DNA from 4 places in the Exiguobacterium sp. s150 genome. Region 1 is predicted to be linked to each of the others. Evidence: riboswitches for the same ligand, from Rfam matches in the RefSeq annotation. Region 1 holds a riboswitch; each other region holds the start of a gene.
What was found. A riboswitch is a leader RNA that binds a small molecule or an ion and turns the genes downstream of it on or off. The one in region 1 is predicted to bind S-adenosylmethionine.

Region 1 (3,857 bases):
CGCCGATCAAGCGTCCGAAAGCATCGACGAGGACGAAGTCGTCCGGTGTTCGTTTTCGCTTGTCACGTCCGCTCGCAGTGACTAAAAAGGTGAGCGGGTCATCTTCGACGCGAATCGCCAAATTCCCACTCGTTCCGGGGAACCAGTCGCGGGCGGCGAGCTCATCTTTAATGTCGGCTAGTTCGAGCCAACGGGCGGTCACACTCATACGGTCACCTCCTGCAGATGATGGGTGATGTCATGGAACGTCTCGAACGGGGCGAATGGGATGCCTTCCGCCTCGCAGAGCGTGATGAGTTGTCCACGGGCATAGACGAAGTCCGCCCGTTTCGCAATCTCGAAATCGGTCACCGAATCCCCGATGACGATCAACCGGTCATTGGAATCGACGATGCGGCGGGCGATCGTCGGTTTACAGCAACCGCAATCGTTCGTGCACTGGTCGTCACACGCGTGTGGCCACGCGACGGTCACGGTCTCACCCGAGAAGTCGGCGACGTTACAGAAAATATGTTCGGAATCGACAAGGCCGTCTAAAATTGGTTGAACGAAGAAGTCCATCCCGCCGCTGACGACGTCAAAGTGCCATCCGTTTTGACGCACGTCGGCCAAAAAGGCAGTAAACCCAGGGCGTAACGCGATACGTTCCACCAAATAGTCTCGATATGCGGTACGTTCGCTACTTGGCAACAAGTCGAACAGTTGGCCGACGCCGGAGCGAATCGAGATGTCTTGGGCGAGGATCGCGTCTTTCAGCTCGATCCATTCGGGAGGGGCGAACGCCTTCATCAAGGCGATGATGTTGTCCTCGGCTGTGATGGTCCCGTCGAAATCGCAGAGGATATGGACCGTCATCGCGTCGTCCACGCTTTCAATGCCGTCTCGAGCTCGGTCGTCTGGCCGTCTCGTTGTCCGAGGACGTGCGCGATGGCCTGTTTGAACGCCCGGGCCCCGGCTGCGGCGCCGTCTGGGTGTCCGTGGATGCCACCACCGGCATTGATGACGACATCGGTTCCGAAATCACGGATGATGTCGGGAACGAGCCCTGGATGAATCCCGGCTGACGGGACCGGGAGAATCGCTTTTCTTTCGCTCGGTTCCGCGCTTACATCGCGGATGAGGAGCGCCTCGTCACGCGGCGTCGCGAGCGATCCGTACGGCGATGGAAAGAGCGTCAAGTCGGCACCGGCGAGTCGAGGAAGCTTCCCGAGTAGGAGTGCATGGCTGATTGAACCGGTCAAGGCGCCGGCGAACGCCGGGTGCGCTAAAATCGGCACGTTCACGTCCGGGTCTTTCGCCAGCTCACGCAAGGTATCGAGCCCGTATGTATAGACGTTGAAGAGGAGGGCCGTTGCCCCAGCGTCAATCAACCGTAGCGCTTGGTCACGTAACGTGAACACCGGTCCGCTTAGCGTGACGGCGTACAGGGCACGTTTTCCGGTCGCCTCGTAATGCTCGTCTAAGACGGTGCGGCCGATCTGCGCCCGCTCAAGTGAAGGGGTGAGCGGATTGTCATATAAAATCTCGTCGTCTTTGACGATATCGATGCCCCCGTCGAGCTGGTCACGGAGCTGTGCTTCTAAAAAGGTCAAGTCTCGGCCGATGACCCCTTTGAAGATGCTCATGACGAGTGGCCGGTCGTAGACGCCGAGTAGCTGACGGACGCCTTCTGTCCCGAACTTGGCGCCGGGAAACGTGTCGCGCAACGCTTCAGGTAAATCGAGGTCGACGAGCCGGACCGAGTCGTCGAGTGATAGCTTTCCGAACGTCGTCGTCAAGATGGATGAGAAGTCCGCACTGACGTTATGGAGCGGGTAGCGGATTTTGAAGCGGCTCGTCGTTTCCGTATGTGACGTCGAGACGACTTCGGCGCGATACGCTTGTAACTGTGCTTGTTCTAGGTGTGGTAAGTCCGTCCACGTGCCGACGGTCAACTCGAGCGCGATTTTCGCGGCGAGGTCGGCCACGCGGTCCGTACGGTTAATTTCATAAGTGGCGATGATGCCCATGTTCGTTCCTCCTTCCGGTCAAACAAAAAATGACCCCATGCCGAGGCAAGAGGTCATCATAAAAAATGAACTCTTATCTCTCAGCGTCTGCTGCAAGAATTAGCACCGTGCCCAATCGGGTCGGTTGCTGCGACATCATCGGGCTTGTCCCTCCGTCTGCTCTTGATAAGAATATGATTTGAAGTTGTGAAATTTAATTGAATTTTTGCACAGAATCGTCACAGCGTCAATTCCTTTTTTGAAAATTTTTTATTTTAGAAATTTGTTTCCATATATGCAAACAAAAAGTGACTCGATGCTCAAAAAAACAGCGTTGACAACCAGGGCGTCGACTCCGTAATATTCAGCTCATAGTCACACAAATCGAATAACACACTCTTATCGCGAGTTGGCAGAGGGAATTGGCCCGATGACGCCGCAGCAACCGACCAGTACGGCACGGTGCTACATCCACCAGACGAATGTCTGAAAGATGAGAGGAACAACCAATCTGGCTGTGCCTCTTTCTCGCGGAGAAAGGGGCTTTTTTTGTGGAAATCATCGAAAGGGGAAATAGACATGGCATATCAACCATTTACTGAACAGACGGTCGTCGATCACGTCCGGGCACTCGGACTGATTGAAGAAGGAGGGATCGCCCAATGCGATGAGATTGGGGACGGAAACTTGAACCTCGTCTTCCGCATCCGTCAAGGCGAACAGCGTCTTATCGTCAAACAAGCGCTCCCGTATGCGAAAGTCGTCGGGGAAAGTTGGCCGCTCACGCTTGAACGGGCCTGGATCGAGCAGCTCGCGTTGCGTCAGTTCGCAGAAGTCGTGCCACGTTTCGTGCCGAACGTGCTCGGGAGCGACCGGACGCTCGCGTACACGATTTTAGAGGACTTGTCCGATTATGAAATCGTCCGCACCGGTTACCTCGAAGGGAAGACGTATCCTGAACTGGCCCGTCACGTCGGTGAATTTTTAGGCGAGACGTTGTTCGCCACGTCCGACTACGCGGCCGGTCCAATCGAGAAGAAGCGGAAGGAACGGGAGTATTACAACCCGGAGCTGTGCGACATCACGGAAAAGCTCATTTTCACCGATCCGTATAAAGACACCGAGTCGAACAATATCGAGGCGGCGCTGCGTCCTGACGTCGAACGCCTCTGGCATGACAAGGCGCTCAAAGTCGAGGTGGCGAAACTGAAAGTCGGATTCGTCACGAAACATGACGCCTTGCTTCATGGCGACTTACATACAGGAAGCATCTTTGCGACGACGCAGGAGACGAAAATCATCGATCCGGAGTTCGCATTCTACGGACCGTTCGGCTTCGACGTCGGACAGATTATCGCGCATTTGACGCTCTCCACGTTCCACGATCCGCTCAAGCGATTCGAACGGTTCACGGACGTCCTCACGGTGTGGGAGACGTTTGAGAAGACGTTCCGCCACAACTTCACGAACGCCGTCGAGCCGTTCGACACGGAAGGATATGTCGACGACTTGTTACAAACGATTTTCGCCGACACGGTCGGCTATGCCGGTTGCGAACTCATCCGCCGCGCCATCGGCCTCGCCGGCGTCGCAGACCTTGAGACGTTACCCGAAACGACACGTCTCGAGCGGAAACGCGATGCGCTCGCGCTCGGTACGGCGCTCATTAAAGAACGTCACGAAGTTGACTCGATTGACGGCCTCGTCACCTTGTTATCGGGGGTACGCGTATGACGGTGCAAAACATTCGCTTTGACGTCTCGACCAATGAGTTGATTCTCTTAGACCAGACGCTCCTTCCGCATGAGGCACGTTACGTGACGATCGAGACGCTTGAAGAAGCGGAGCACGCGATTGAGACGCTCCAAG
Region 2 (3,857 bases), on a different contig from region 1:
AATCGCTGAAATCGTCTCTTCAATTGATTCCCGGTCCATGATAAGTCCCCCTTAGCAGAATAATGTATCTTCCAATCATTACCCGATACCGTATCGCTTAAACCGCGCCGGGACGACAAAAAAAGTCACTTCACGAAAGTGAAGTGACCTAGTAATGGAGCATAGCGGGCTCGAACCGCTGACCTCCACGCTGCCAGCGTGGCGCTCTCCCAGCTGAGCTAATGCCCCGTTCGAAAATTATTATATCATCCTAGTAAAACGTTTGGCAATGCCCTTTTTCAAAAAAGATTCAAAAGTTTAAACCGTTGACGCAATGGGAAAATCAACGATGATGTTATATTACGAAAGCAGGTGAATCATATGGGCATGATTTTATTGGCATTGCTTCCGGCACTCATGTGGGGGAGTATCCCGCTCATCGTATCGAAAGTCGGCGGGAAGCCGATTCAGCAGTTAATCGGGACGACGATGGGTGCGATGGTCATGGCGTTCGTCATCTTTCTCGTCTTCAATCCGGAGTTCACGACCCTTGCCGTCGTCACCGGATTCATCTCCGGAATCTTTTGGGCGCTCGGACAGTATCTTCAGTTCCAATCGTTCCAAATCTTGAGCGTCTCGAAAGCGATGCCGATCAGTACCGGGATGCAGCTCGTCGGAACGTCGCTCTTCGGGGTCATCGTGCTCGGGGACTGGGAGACGTCGACCGAGCTCTGGCTCGGATTTTCAGCGCTCGTCTTGATTATCATCGGGGCGACGATGACGTCATATCAACAGAAGAAAGACTCGGATAGCGCCGGGGCGTTGAAGAAAGGTCTCCTCGTCCTCCTCGTCTCGAGTCTCGGGTATGTGACGTACGCCGTATTGACGAACTACTTTGAAGTCGACGGCATCACGGCGATCGTCCCGCAATCGGTCGGGATGTTCATCGCGGCGCTTCTCTTCAGTCTTCGTGAGAAGGACGTGAAACGGTTCGATCCGAAGACGTTCAAGAACATCTTGGCCGGGATCGCCTGGGGGATCGGGAACTTCGGTCTCTTCGTCTCGAGTGGAGAGGTCGGGGTCGCCACGTCGTTCGCCTTGTCGCAACTGAACGTCGTCGTCGCGACGCTCGGCGGGATTTATCTATTGAAAGAAGAGAAGACGTCGAAAGAGCGCGTCTTCGTCTTTATGGGCATCGGGCTCATCGTCGTCGCCGGCTTTATGCTCGGGATTGCGAAAAGTTAAAAGACGGGCGATTGCCCGTCTTTCATGATTGCCAAGCCACGTCGATGAACGCGTCTCGTCCAGATTTCTTCCGGTCTGCTTTATAGTGGTCCGGATTTTTTTTGTGGAAATCCTGATGATACTCTTCGGCCGGATAGAACGTGTCGGCCGGTAAAATCTTTGTGACGATCGGATCCTTAAATCGTCCGCTCGCGGCGAGTTCGTCGCGACTCTGTTCTGCTTTCACGCGTTGTTCCTCCGAATGATAGAAAATGGCCGGCGCGTATTGGCTGCCGCGGTCTTGGAACTGGCCGCCGTCATCAGTCGGGTCGGTCTGAATCCAGTAAAGTTCGAGCAAACGTTCATAAGCGAACAGCGACGGGTTGAACGTGATCTCGACGACCTCATAGTGTCCGGTCGTGCCGGTCTTCACTTGTTCATACGTCGGATCGTCGACGTGTCCGCCCGTATAGCCGGATACGATTGATTCGATTCCGGGCTGTTCCTCGAACGGGGTGACCATGCACCAAAAACAGCCGCCCGCGAATGTTGCTTTTTCCATAAAAAACTCCCCCTGTACACGTATTGTCCAAATAAAAACGCCCATGTCATCGACATGAGCGTTCTGTCATATCGTCCAAGGCAAACGCCTTGCTGGAAGTAGCACCTTGCCGAAGCAGGTTGCTGTGAAGTCATAGAGCCAGGTCTCTCGTTCACTCAAGATATCGATATGTAGTTGGTGAAAGCATCATACCATCTGTCCGAAAGTGTCGTCAACGATTAGGTTTTCGCCGAAGTTGCAGCAACGTGGCCCCGACAATCAAGACGACGAGGACGATGGAGAGCGCTAGCGTATACGGGGCCTCCCCGGCATAGAGCTGTAAGAAGAACAAGACAAAGACGGACAACAAGACGAGTACGTACGAACGGTTCATAGTAACCTCCCTTTTCTTTCAGTTTACCAAGTTACACATTCGTTGGCGAACGAAAACAGGAAATCAAGTGGAAATAGCGAATACGAACGAGTGAGCAAAGGAGGAATCAACATGACTGAACCAAACCCATTTTTCGAACTCGATATCGAGACCGCCCATCTCGGATATAAGGAAGGAACGTTCACCGCGCGTGACGTGACGGCCTACTATTTGACCCGAATCGCCGCATTGAACGACAAGCTGAGAGCGGTCATTCAAGTGAACCCGGACGCTCTGTTCGAGGCCGAGGCGGCCGACCGGGCGTTCCGACGTGGTGATCGCTTGCCGCTGCTCGGCATCCCGGTACTGATTAAAGACAACGTCGAGACGGCCGGTCAGATGAAGACGACGGCTGGGGCCGTCGCCCTCGCGCATCACTTCGCCGGCCGAGACGCCCACCTCGTTCAAAGTTTACGCGCGAGCGGGGCCATCATCCTCGGGAAAGCGAACTTGTCCGAGTGGGCCAACTTTTTGACCGAGGGGATGCCGAACGGCTGGAGCGGGGTCGGGGGCCAGACGCTCAATCCATATGGGGACAAGCTCGATGTCGGCGGGTCGAGTTCAGGTTCGGCGTCCGCGGTCGCGGCGAACATGACGCTTCTCGCCGTCGGCAGCGAGACGAGCGGCTCGATTATCCATCCGAGCGTCCATAACGGCATCGTCGGCATCAAGCCGACTGTCGGTTTGATTAGCCGGAGCGGCATCATTCCGATCTCTCGGTCGCAGGACACGGCCGGCCCGATGGCACGAACGCTCCGGGATGCGGTGCTTGCCCTTGAGGCGATGGTCGGGGAAGACCCGGCTGACCCGGCGACAACGCACCTTCCGGCCGGTCCGCCGTATCGGACGTGTCTCGATGAACGCCAAGCGGTCGGGATGCGCGTCGGGATTGTCAAGATTGATCTGTCGGAAGAAGAACAGGCGCTCTATGATGAGGCGATCGCCTTGCTGAAACAGAGCGGCATCGAGGTCGTCACTGTCGAACTGCCGTCGATAACATCGCTCGACCAAGGCGATATCCTGTATCATGAGTTTAAGCTCGGAATCGAGGCGTATCTAGCCTCGACGACGCTCTCGTATAAGACGCTTTCGGATTTGATTAACTGGAACAGCAGTCATCCGGAGACGATTCCGCACGGACAGAAGACATTCGAGAAAGCGGACGAACAATCGGGCCGCTTGATTGAGGCCACCTATCTGACACGTCGCCTCGACGACGTCCGTCACGCCAAGACGGACGGCATCGACCGACTGTTGGCCGAGCAGGCGCTCCATGCGCTCGTCTTACCGCATGACCACAATTATGACATGGCCGCGAAAGCCGGGCATCCGACGATTACGATTCCGTATGCCGTCAAACAGAGCGGCGCCCCGTTCGGGTTATCGTTCACGGGGACGAGTTACGCGGAGCGCGATTTGATTCGCATCGCCTACGCGTTCGAACGTCATGTCACGCGGCCGCTTCCGCCGTTGTAAGAACGTTGCACCCGTCGACGCGGTCCGCTACAATGGGAATTATGCGGATTGAAGAAAGGACAGATTGCAATGAAACCATCTATATACGGGCTGACGTTTGATCAGCTGACGGACGTCTGTGTCGATTTTGGATACAGTGCCTATCACGCGAGACAAATTTGGGACTCGCTCTACATCGACCGGGTCAAATCGATGGATGCCATC
Region 3 (3,857 bases), on a different contig from region 1:
CCCACCGACCGCCCCACCGATGGCGAGAACGTGGTCGACCGCATAACGCGTCCCTTCCCCATACGAGCGGAAGGCGGTCTCGGTCAATTCGAGCTCGAGTAGGCGATGACATTGCTTGGAGAGCGCGAGTCCGGCATCGACGCCGGCATCGGTCGAGGCGTCCCCGCTCAAATAGCGGGCCTCATAAAACTTCGCGACCGTGTCGATGACGCCGGCTCGATAATAATCATACGGCGATGATGCGATGACCCGGGCGTCGACGATGACACGTTCGATGACGACCCGGAAGACGTCATAGCGGTCGTAGCTCCCGTCGTCGCGATAGACGACGCTGAGCGGGGTGAACGCCGCACAGTTGGAGGCGAGCGTCGGGATGACGATGAGCGGGACGCCGTTCCGTACGGCGACGAGTTTGGCCGTGTCGACGAGCTTGCCGCCACCGACGGCGATGAGGACGTCCGCCCCGTCGAGGTCGACGCGGTCCGCCTCACGATCCGTGCACTCTCCTCGGAACGTCGTTACCGGATAGGTTTGAATCGAAGGGAGTAACCGTTCGACGGTCGGGTAGCCGTTTTGCCCGCGCAACACGTGGACCGAACGAGCGCCGATTAGTTCGTCGAGACGATCGAGCGCGTCAGCGGCGTGATCATACTCGAGCACGGCTTGACGGATCACGCCCGCACCTCTTCATAGGCGGCGAACAGCCGCTCGATTCGCTCGACGGCCTCGTCAATCTTCGGCTCCGGGGAGACGAGTCCGAAACGCACGTAGCGCTCCCCTTCGGTGCCGAAGAAATAGCCCGGTGTCACGGCCACGCCTGCCTCATGAAGCAGCTTTTTGGCGAACGAGGCGGAATCGCCTTCCGGCACTCTCGCCCAGACGAAGAACGAGCCTTTCGGGGCCGTCACCTCCCAGCCGGCTTGGCGCAGGCCGTCCACCAATCGGTCGCGCCGCGTCTCATACAGACGGGACAAGTCATCTCGAATCGACTTCGGTGACTCGAGTGCGGCGACGGCCGCTTCTTGAATCGCGGAGAAGACGCTGACATGGACGTGGTCTTGATACGTGTTGATCGCCTCGATGATGTCTTTGTTGCCGACGGCGAAGGCGACGCGCCAGCCGGACATGTTGAACGCCTTCGACATCGTGTACACTTCGATGCCGACCTCTTTCGCCCCGTCGGCTTGAAGGAAGCTCGGCGACACGTGCCCGTCAAAGCCGATGCTGCCATAGGCGAAGTCGTGGACGACCATCAATTCCTGCTCTCGGGCGAAACGGACCGTGTCCTCGAAGAATTGTGGCGTCGCGACGGCGCCGGTCGGATTGCTCGGATAGTTCAAATACATGAGCCGCGCCCCGTGCGTATCGAGCGTCTTGTAATTCGGTAGAAAATCGTTGGCTTCTGTCAGGACGAGGTCATGCACGACCGAACCGGCCAGCCGTGCGCCCGATATATAATCCGGATAGCCCGGATTCGGGAGCAAGATGCCTTCCCCCGGTTCAAGGACACATTGTGGGAGCGTGATCAGCCCCGATTTCGACCCGATTAAAATCGCGACTTCCGTCTCGGCATCGACGTCGACTCCATACTCGTCCAAGTAGAACGTCGACACCGCCTGTTTCAATCGGCTTTGCCCACGGAACGGGCCGTACTGATGGGTCTCCGGGTTCGCGAGCGCCGTCTCGAGCGCCTCGCAGATCGGTTTCGGCGTCGGCAAGTCCGGCGTGCCTTGCCCGAGCCGGATGATATCGGCCCCGGCCTGTTCGAGCGCGGCCACTTCTTTCGCGAGCCCGACGAAGTGCTGTGGGGGTAAAGTCTTAAGTAAGTTTGAACGTCTGTCTGCCATGGATGGTCCTCCTATGCAAAAAACACCCCTTTCCGAGGAAAGGGGTGTCGAGATACAGACGTATTCAAACAACCACCTTCCCATCTCTCAAGGTTACCTTGCTGGAATTAGCACAGTATTGAAACAATCTGTTGCTGAAGCTTCATCGGGCCAGTCCCTCCGCTTCTCTTGATAGAAAGTGTTTATATGCGATTTATGTGTAATATGTCCTTAAGTAAACCAAACGTTCCCATTGCTGTCAATCCTTATTTTGAAAAATGACGAAGTGCGCTTGAAACCCTGAAAAAAAACGGTCATAGTAAAAGAAGAACGTTATTCTGAAAAAAATGTAGGGTAAGGGGTTGGACTCGTGGAGCTAAACCGGCAATTGATTTGGAAACTAACAGTGATCGGCCTGATTTTACTCGTCTTATGGCGGGTCATCAGCGAACCGGACACGATTTCACGCGTGTTGCAGTATACGTTTCAACTATTGACCCCCGTCATCATGGGGATCGCGATCGCCCTCTTGTTGAACACGGTGCTGTCGTATATGGAGGAGCGATTCTCGTTGAAACGATACCAAGGCCTCTTAATCGTCTACGTGACGTTCATCGGGCTGCTCGTCATCTCGGCCATGACGCTGTTCCCACGCATCTATTCGAGCGTCGCCTCGCTCATCGAGGAGTTGCCGTTTTATATCCGGCAACTTGACGGCTTCGTCGGTCAGTTGAATGCGTTTTTGCAAGATTACAATGAGACGATCGCCCAGACGATCGACTTCAAGCGGTTCGAGGAGCGTTACTCGGGCTGGGTCCAGACGGCCGTGTTGTCGTCGGTCAGTTACGTCTCGAGCTTCACGATGACGCTCATCAACTTCTTGATTGGGATTGTCATCTCCATCTATCTATTGAAAGACAAAGAAGTGTTCGCCCGGATGTTCAAACGTCTGTTGTATGCGCTGTTCCCTGTCGCCACGGCGAAGACGACGATTGACATCTTCCAGGAGATGGATTACATCTTCAAACGTTACATCATCGGCAAATCGCTCGACTGTCTCATCATCGGTGTGATGGCCGTCATCGGTCTACTCATCATCGGGGCACCGTACGCCCTCTTGCTCGGGGTCATCATCGGAATCTTAAACTTCATCCCGTATGTCGGGCCGCTCCTCGGGATGATTCCGGCGTTCATCATCACGTACTTTTACGACCCGTTCACGGCCGTCCTCGTCCTCGTGTTCATCTTCCTGTTGCAACAGTTCGATGGATTGTGGCTCGGACCTAAAATTCTCGGCGACAGCGTCGGGATCACGCCGTTTTGGGTCATCACGTCGATCATCATCGGCGGCAGCCTCTTCGGCCTCGTCGGCATGTTCATCAGCGTTCCTGTCACGGCGATGATTCAAGTCATCCTGTCACGTCTCATCGACTATCGATTGTCACGAAAGAATTTGAACGAACTGCTCTAAAATAAGTTGACACATTCAAACAATCTGTCATACAGTTTAGCTGTAGACAACTATTAGAAAGGAGGCTGCCCCATGTCAGTCATGAACGGACTACAGACGAAACTTCATACTGACAGACAGGCGCCTTGACTTTCGTGATAATCGAACGGTTCCGCCTGTCTTTCGAGGCATGCGTAGACAAAGGGACGAGTATGCCTCCGTGCATGCTTCGTCCCTTTTTATTTTCTAAGAAACAGGTGAACCCGTATGTATCAATCACTCAAGCGGCTCGACCGCAACATTTGGATCCGTTTCCTCGGCGAGACGATCACCGGCGTCATGATGTTCATGATTGCCCCGTTCCTCGTCCTCTATTATAGTGACAAGCTCGACAGTTACGTCCAGGTCGGGGTCATCCTCGCGACCGGACCGATCATGGCGCTCATCGGCTCGGTCGTCGGCGGGCGTCTCGCCGACCTTTACGGACGTAATCCCGTCATGATGACGGCCATCGTCGGGGATGCGCTCGCACTCGTCGGCTTCGCCTTCGCCGATACGTTCTGGCCGCTCCTGCTCTTGAA
Region 4 (3,857 bases), on a different contig from region 1:
CGTTAAACCGAGTACTGTTTTCCATGATTTCATGTGTGAACCCTCCAAATGTTTTTTATTTGATTAAGCAGAGCGCTTATCGATTCTTGTGACAAGTCGGTCTCCGATGAATTGAATCACGAAGACGATGACTAAGATGAGGACGGTCGCGACGAACGTCACGTCGTTCCGCGAACGCTGGAACCCGTCAAGGAACGCCAAGTTACCGAGACCACCGCCACCGACGACGCCCGCCATCGCCGTATAACCGACGATCGCGACGAGTGTGACCGTGATTCCCGACACGATGGCCGGGAGCGCCTCTGGGAACAAGACTTTATAGATGATTTGCCATTTCGTTGCTCCCATCGACTCGGCCGCCTCGATGACACCGCGGTCAATCTCACGAAGTGCGAGCTCGACCATCCGTGCATAGAACGGGGCCGCCCCGATGATGAGCGCCGGAAGTGCCGCCGTCGAACCGAGGATCGTGCCGACGACGATCTTCGTGAACGGGATGAGCAAGATAATCAAAATAATGAACGGGATTGAACGGAACACGTTGACGAACGCACTGACGACGGTGTAAATCGTCCGATTCTTCATCATGAGCGGTTCGTTCGTCACATAAAGAATGATCCCGAGTGCGAGACCGAAGGCGAACGTTGCGCCACCGGCGACGAGCGTCATATAAATCGTCTGCCACGTCTCCTCGAGCATGATCTCCCAGTCTACGTTAGGAAACATCGCTTTCCACCTCCACTTCCACTGCCTGCGATCGGATTGAGGCGATGGCCCGCTCGACTTCAGCCGGCTCTCCGATCAGTTGAATAAATAGCGTCCCGAGCGCGCCGACTTGTGACTGCGTCACGTTCCCGCCGATGATGTTGAAGCCGATATCATGCGTCTTCAAGACGTCTGAGAGAATCGGCTGTTCGGCAGTCTCGTTCAAGAACTTGAGCTTGACGATTTGACCACTCGGATAGCGCGCCTTCAAATGCTCGAACGTGAGCGACATGTCGTCGACCGCGCCGATCTGTTTGACGAACTCTTTTGTGATCGGTTGTTCCGGATGTTGGAACACGTCGGCGACTTGCCCGATCTCGACGACTTTCCCTGCTTCCATGACCGCGACGCGATGACAAATCTTTTGGATGACATGCATCTCGTGCGTGATGAGCACAATCGTCAAGCCGAGCTTTTTATTGATGTCGACGAGTAACTCGAGAATCGAGTCGGTCGTCTTCGGGTCGAGCGCGCTCGTCGCTTCATCGCAGAGGAGCACTTCTGGATTCGTAGCGAGCGCACGGGCAATCCCGACTCGCTGCTTTTGACCACCCGATAGTTGTGATGGGTAACTGTCTTCACGTCCGGCGAGCCCGACAAGTTCGACGAGTTCGGTGACGCGGCGTTTCCGCTCGCTTGCCGGTACCCCGATAAGTTCGAGCGGGAAGCTGATGTTTTCAGCGACCGTGCGCGACCAGAGTAGATTGAAGTGTTGGAACACCATTGAGACGTTTTTGCGAACCCCTCGTAACTCTTTTGGACTAAGCTTCGTCAATTCACTCCCGGCCACCTCGATCGTGCCGCTCGAAGGTGACTCGAGCCGGTTAAGGAGTCGAATGAGTGTCGACTTCCCTGCCCCTGAATATCCGATAATTCCAAAAATTTCGCCGCTTTCGATTGTAAGCGACACATCATCGACCGCCTGGACTCGACCGTTTTTCGTGTCGTACCATTTGGCCACATTGCGTAGTTGAATCAATCCCTTTCCCTCCTGACAACAAAAAAAGTACGCACGTTTGAGCAAACGTGCGTACTTTATCGGTACGGACAACGATTGCTCTCATCTTCCAAGGTATACACCTTGCTGGAATTAGCACCATTTCGGATTGCTCCGCGGTTGCTGGGCGTCATAGGGCCAGTCCCTCAGCCTCTCTTGATAAGAGTGTTGTATATTCGATTAGCCTTATCATAGCGACATATTATTTTCATGTCAAACTATTTTATGCGAAAAAATAAAAAAAGGTGCCGTCCGAAGACGACACAGAACGTAGCACCTTGAGTCACAGGAAGGACAACCCATAGATGAACCCCTTTTGCCCGATCAGAGCATTCATCCTTAATATGGGGGATGTTACTCGTCAATCACCCAATCCTGACATGTACCGAACGGCTACGCGGTCTGTATTCCTTCGCTTGATTTTTTTGGGGGACAATCGAAGGGAAGGTCCACTTCAAAATCGCGTAAGCGGGTGGTTCGGCGATGCCTGAACGTCTTGATCGCGAGTAAATCGCGTCCTATTTTTGTGTTCAAGTAAGATGTTGTAATGAATATACCATTCGTGAACTTTCTGTGTCAACTGATTATTTAAAATTTTCAGATTATTCTAATGTTCCTCCGTCACTTGACGAAGGAAAGCACGTGTTGCACGTTTTGGAACGCATAGATTCGATCGGTCACTTGGCCATTTTCAAGCTTCAGGAGCGCCGGGACGCTCATCACTTGATACGCTTCCAGCTCGTTTGGGATGAAGTTCGCATCGCGTTTTTCAATCTTTAAATTAGGATCGACCGCCTCGACGACCGTGAGCATCCGCTCAGCTACGGCGCATGTACCACACATTGGGGCGTATATATATAACAATCCGTCTGTCACCATATTTCTCACCTCTCTCCTGATTATAAGAAGCTTCGCCCCGACATTCAAAAGTTGTGCTCGATTTGAAAAAATTCTGAATACTTCCATTTTTCTGGTTGACGTGCGTCTGAAAGAGGCATAGTATGGTCAATAACTTTAATGCTTTTGTACATAACAGTAAAAGAGAAGGATAGGTGAAGAAGACATGACGGAAGAACGACTTACCGGAAAACAGTTCTTGATGAACGTATTGAACGGACTCAGCCTTGCCATTTTGATTGCCCTCATTCCGAGCGCATTGCTCGGTGAATTGACGAAAGCCATCTTGCCGTATTTTCCGTCGCTCCAGTTCATCTTAGACGCGACGACGATCGCGATGCGCCTCCTCCCGGTCATTATCGGGGTCGCCGTCGCCATGCAGTTCGGCCGCACGGCGCTCGAGGCCGGGACGATCGGCATCGCGACACACGTCGGGAGCGGTGCCATCCGCATTGAGGAAGGTACCTTCCTCATGGCCGGCATCGGTGACGTCATCACGGCCGGTGTGACGGCGGCCCTCGCGACGTATCTCGTCATGCAACTGTCACCACGCTTAAAGACGTACACGGTACTCGTTTTGCCGATGACGGTCATCGTCGTCGCCGGAGGCATCGGCGCGTTCCTGCTCACGTATATCTCACAGATCACGACGTACGTCGGGACGATCATCATGACGATGACGGAACTACAACCGGTCGTCATGGGCATCTTGATCGCGATGGCGTTCTCGCTCATCATCGTCTCGCCGATTTCGACGGTCGGGATCGCCACGGCGATCAGCCTATCGGGCGTCGCGGCCGGGGCGGCCAATCTCGGTGTCGTCGCCGCCGGTTTCGGGCTCGCGATCGCCGGGTGGCAGATGAACGCGACCGGCACGTCAATCGCCCACTTCCTCGGTTCACCGAAGATTCAGATGGCGAACTTCATCCGTCGTCCGATCATGATGCTCCCCGTGCTCGCGAACGCGGCCATTCTCGGTGCGCTCGCCGGTATCCTTCGAATCGAAGGCACGCCGATCAGTGCCGGATTCGGTGTCTCGGGGCTCATCGGACCGATCAATGCGCTTCATTTGATGCCGGGCGGTTTCGCGCTCTTCAACGTCATGCTCGTCATCGTCTTGTTCGGTCTCATCCCGATCGCGCTCGGTGTCTTCTTCTTCAAACTGTTCAACCGGACCCCGCTCATCCGTCCGGAACAT

Region 2: another riboswitch for S-adenosylmethionine. It lies ahead of msrA (peptide-methionine (S)-S-oxide reductase MsrA); the one in region 1 lies ahead of mtnK (S-methyl-5-thioribose kinase).
Region 3: another riboswitch for S-adenosylmethionine. It lies ahead of KNP76_RS14405 (aminotransferase class I/II-fold pyridoxal phosphate-dependent enzyme); the one in region 1 lies ahead of mtnK (S-methyl-5-thioribose kinase).
Region 4: another riboswitch for S-adenosylmethionine. It lies ahead of KNP76_RS02370 (methionine ABC transporter ATP-binding protein); the one in region 1 lies ahead of mtnK (S-methyl-5-thioribose kinase).

The regions. Positions count from the first base shown of each region.
Region 1 is NZ_JACSMC010000011.1:999-4,855, reverse strand. It holds gene KNP76_RS07255 (methylthioribulose 1-phosphate dehydratase) at 1-208, opposite strand, end outside; gene KNP76_RS07250 (2-hydroxy-3-keto-5-methylthiopentenyl-1-phosphate phosphatase) at 205-855, opposite strand; gene KNP76_RS07245 (2,3-diketo-5-methylthiopentyl-1-phosphate enolase) at 852-2,009, opposite strand; SAM riboswitch class I at 2,080-2,181, opposite strand; SAM riboswitch class I at 2,385-2,488, shown strand; gene mtnK (S-methyl-5-thioribose kinase) at 2,568-3,722, shown strand; gene mtnA (S-methyl-5-thioribose-1-phosphate isomerase) at 3,719-3,857, shown strand, end outside.
Region 2 is NZ_JACSMC010000027.1:15,025-18,881, forward strand. It holds gene KNP76_RS11975 (four-helix bundle copper-binding protein) at 1-39, opposite strand, end outside; tRNA gene KNP76_RS11980 (tRNA-Ala) at 156-228, opposite strand; gene KNP76_RS11985 (GRP family sugar transporter) at 361-1,224, shown strand; gene msrA (peptide-methionine (S)-S-oxide reductase MsrA) at 1,247-1,765, opposite strand; SAM riboswitch class I at 1,832-1,932, opposite strand; gene KNP76_RS11995 (hypothetical protein) at 1,977-2,138, opposite strand; gene KNP76_RS12000 (amidase family protein) at 2,250-3,653, shown strand; gene rlmN (dual-specificity RNA methyltransferase RlmN) at 3,723-3,857, shown strand, end outside.
Region 3 is NZ_JACSMC010000042.1:11,982-15,838, reverse strand. It holds gene KNP76_RS14410 (iron-containing alcohol dehydrogenase family protein) at 1-675, opposite strand, end outside; gene KNP76_RS14405 (aminotransferase class I/II-fold pyridoxal phosphate-dependent enzyme) at 672-1,847, opposite strand; SAM riboswitch class I at 1,925-2,025, opposite strand; gene KNP76_RS14400 (AI-2E family transporter) at 2,197-3,297, shown strand; gene KNP76_RS14395 (MDR family MFS transporter) at 3,544-3,857, shown strand, end outside.
Region 4 is NZ_JACSMC010000002.1:150,648-154,504, reverse strand. It holds gene KNP76_RS02380 (MetQ/NlpA family ABC transporter substrate-binding protein) at 1-33, opposite strand, end outside; gene KNP76_RS02375 (methionine ABC transporter permease) at 64-726, opposite strand; gene KNP76_RS02370 (methionine ABC transporter ATP-binding protein) at 716-1,744, opposite strand; SAM riboswitch class I at 1,823-1,928, opposite strand; gene KNP76_RS02365 (thioredoxin family protein) at 2,384-2,641, opposite strand; gene KNP76_RS02360 (PTS sugar transporter subunit IIC) at 2,826-3,857, shown strand, end outside.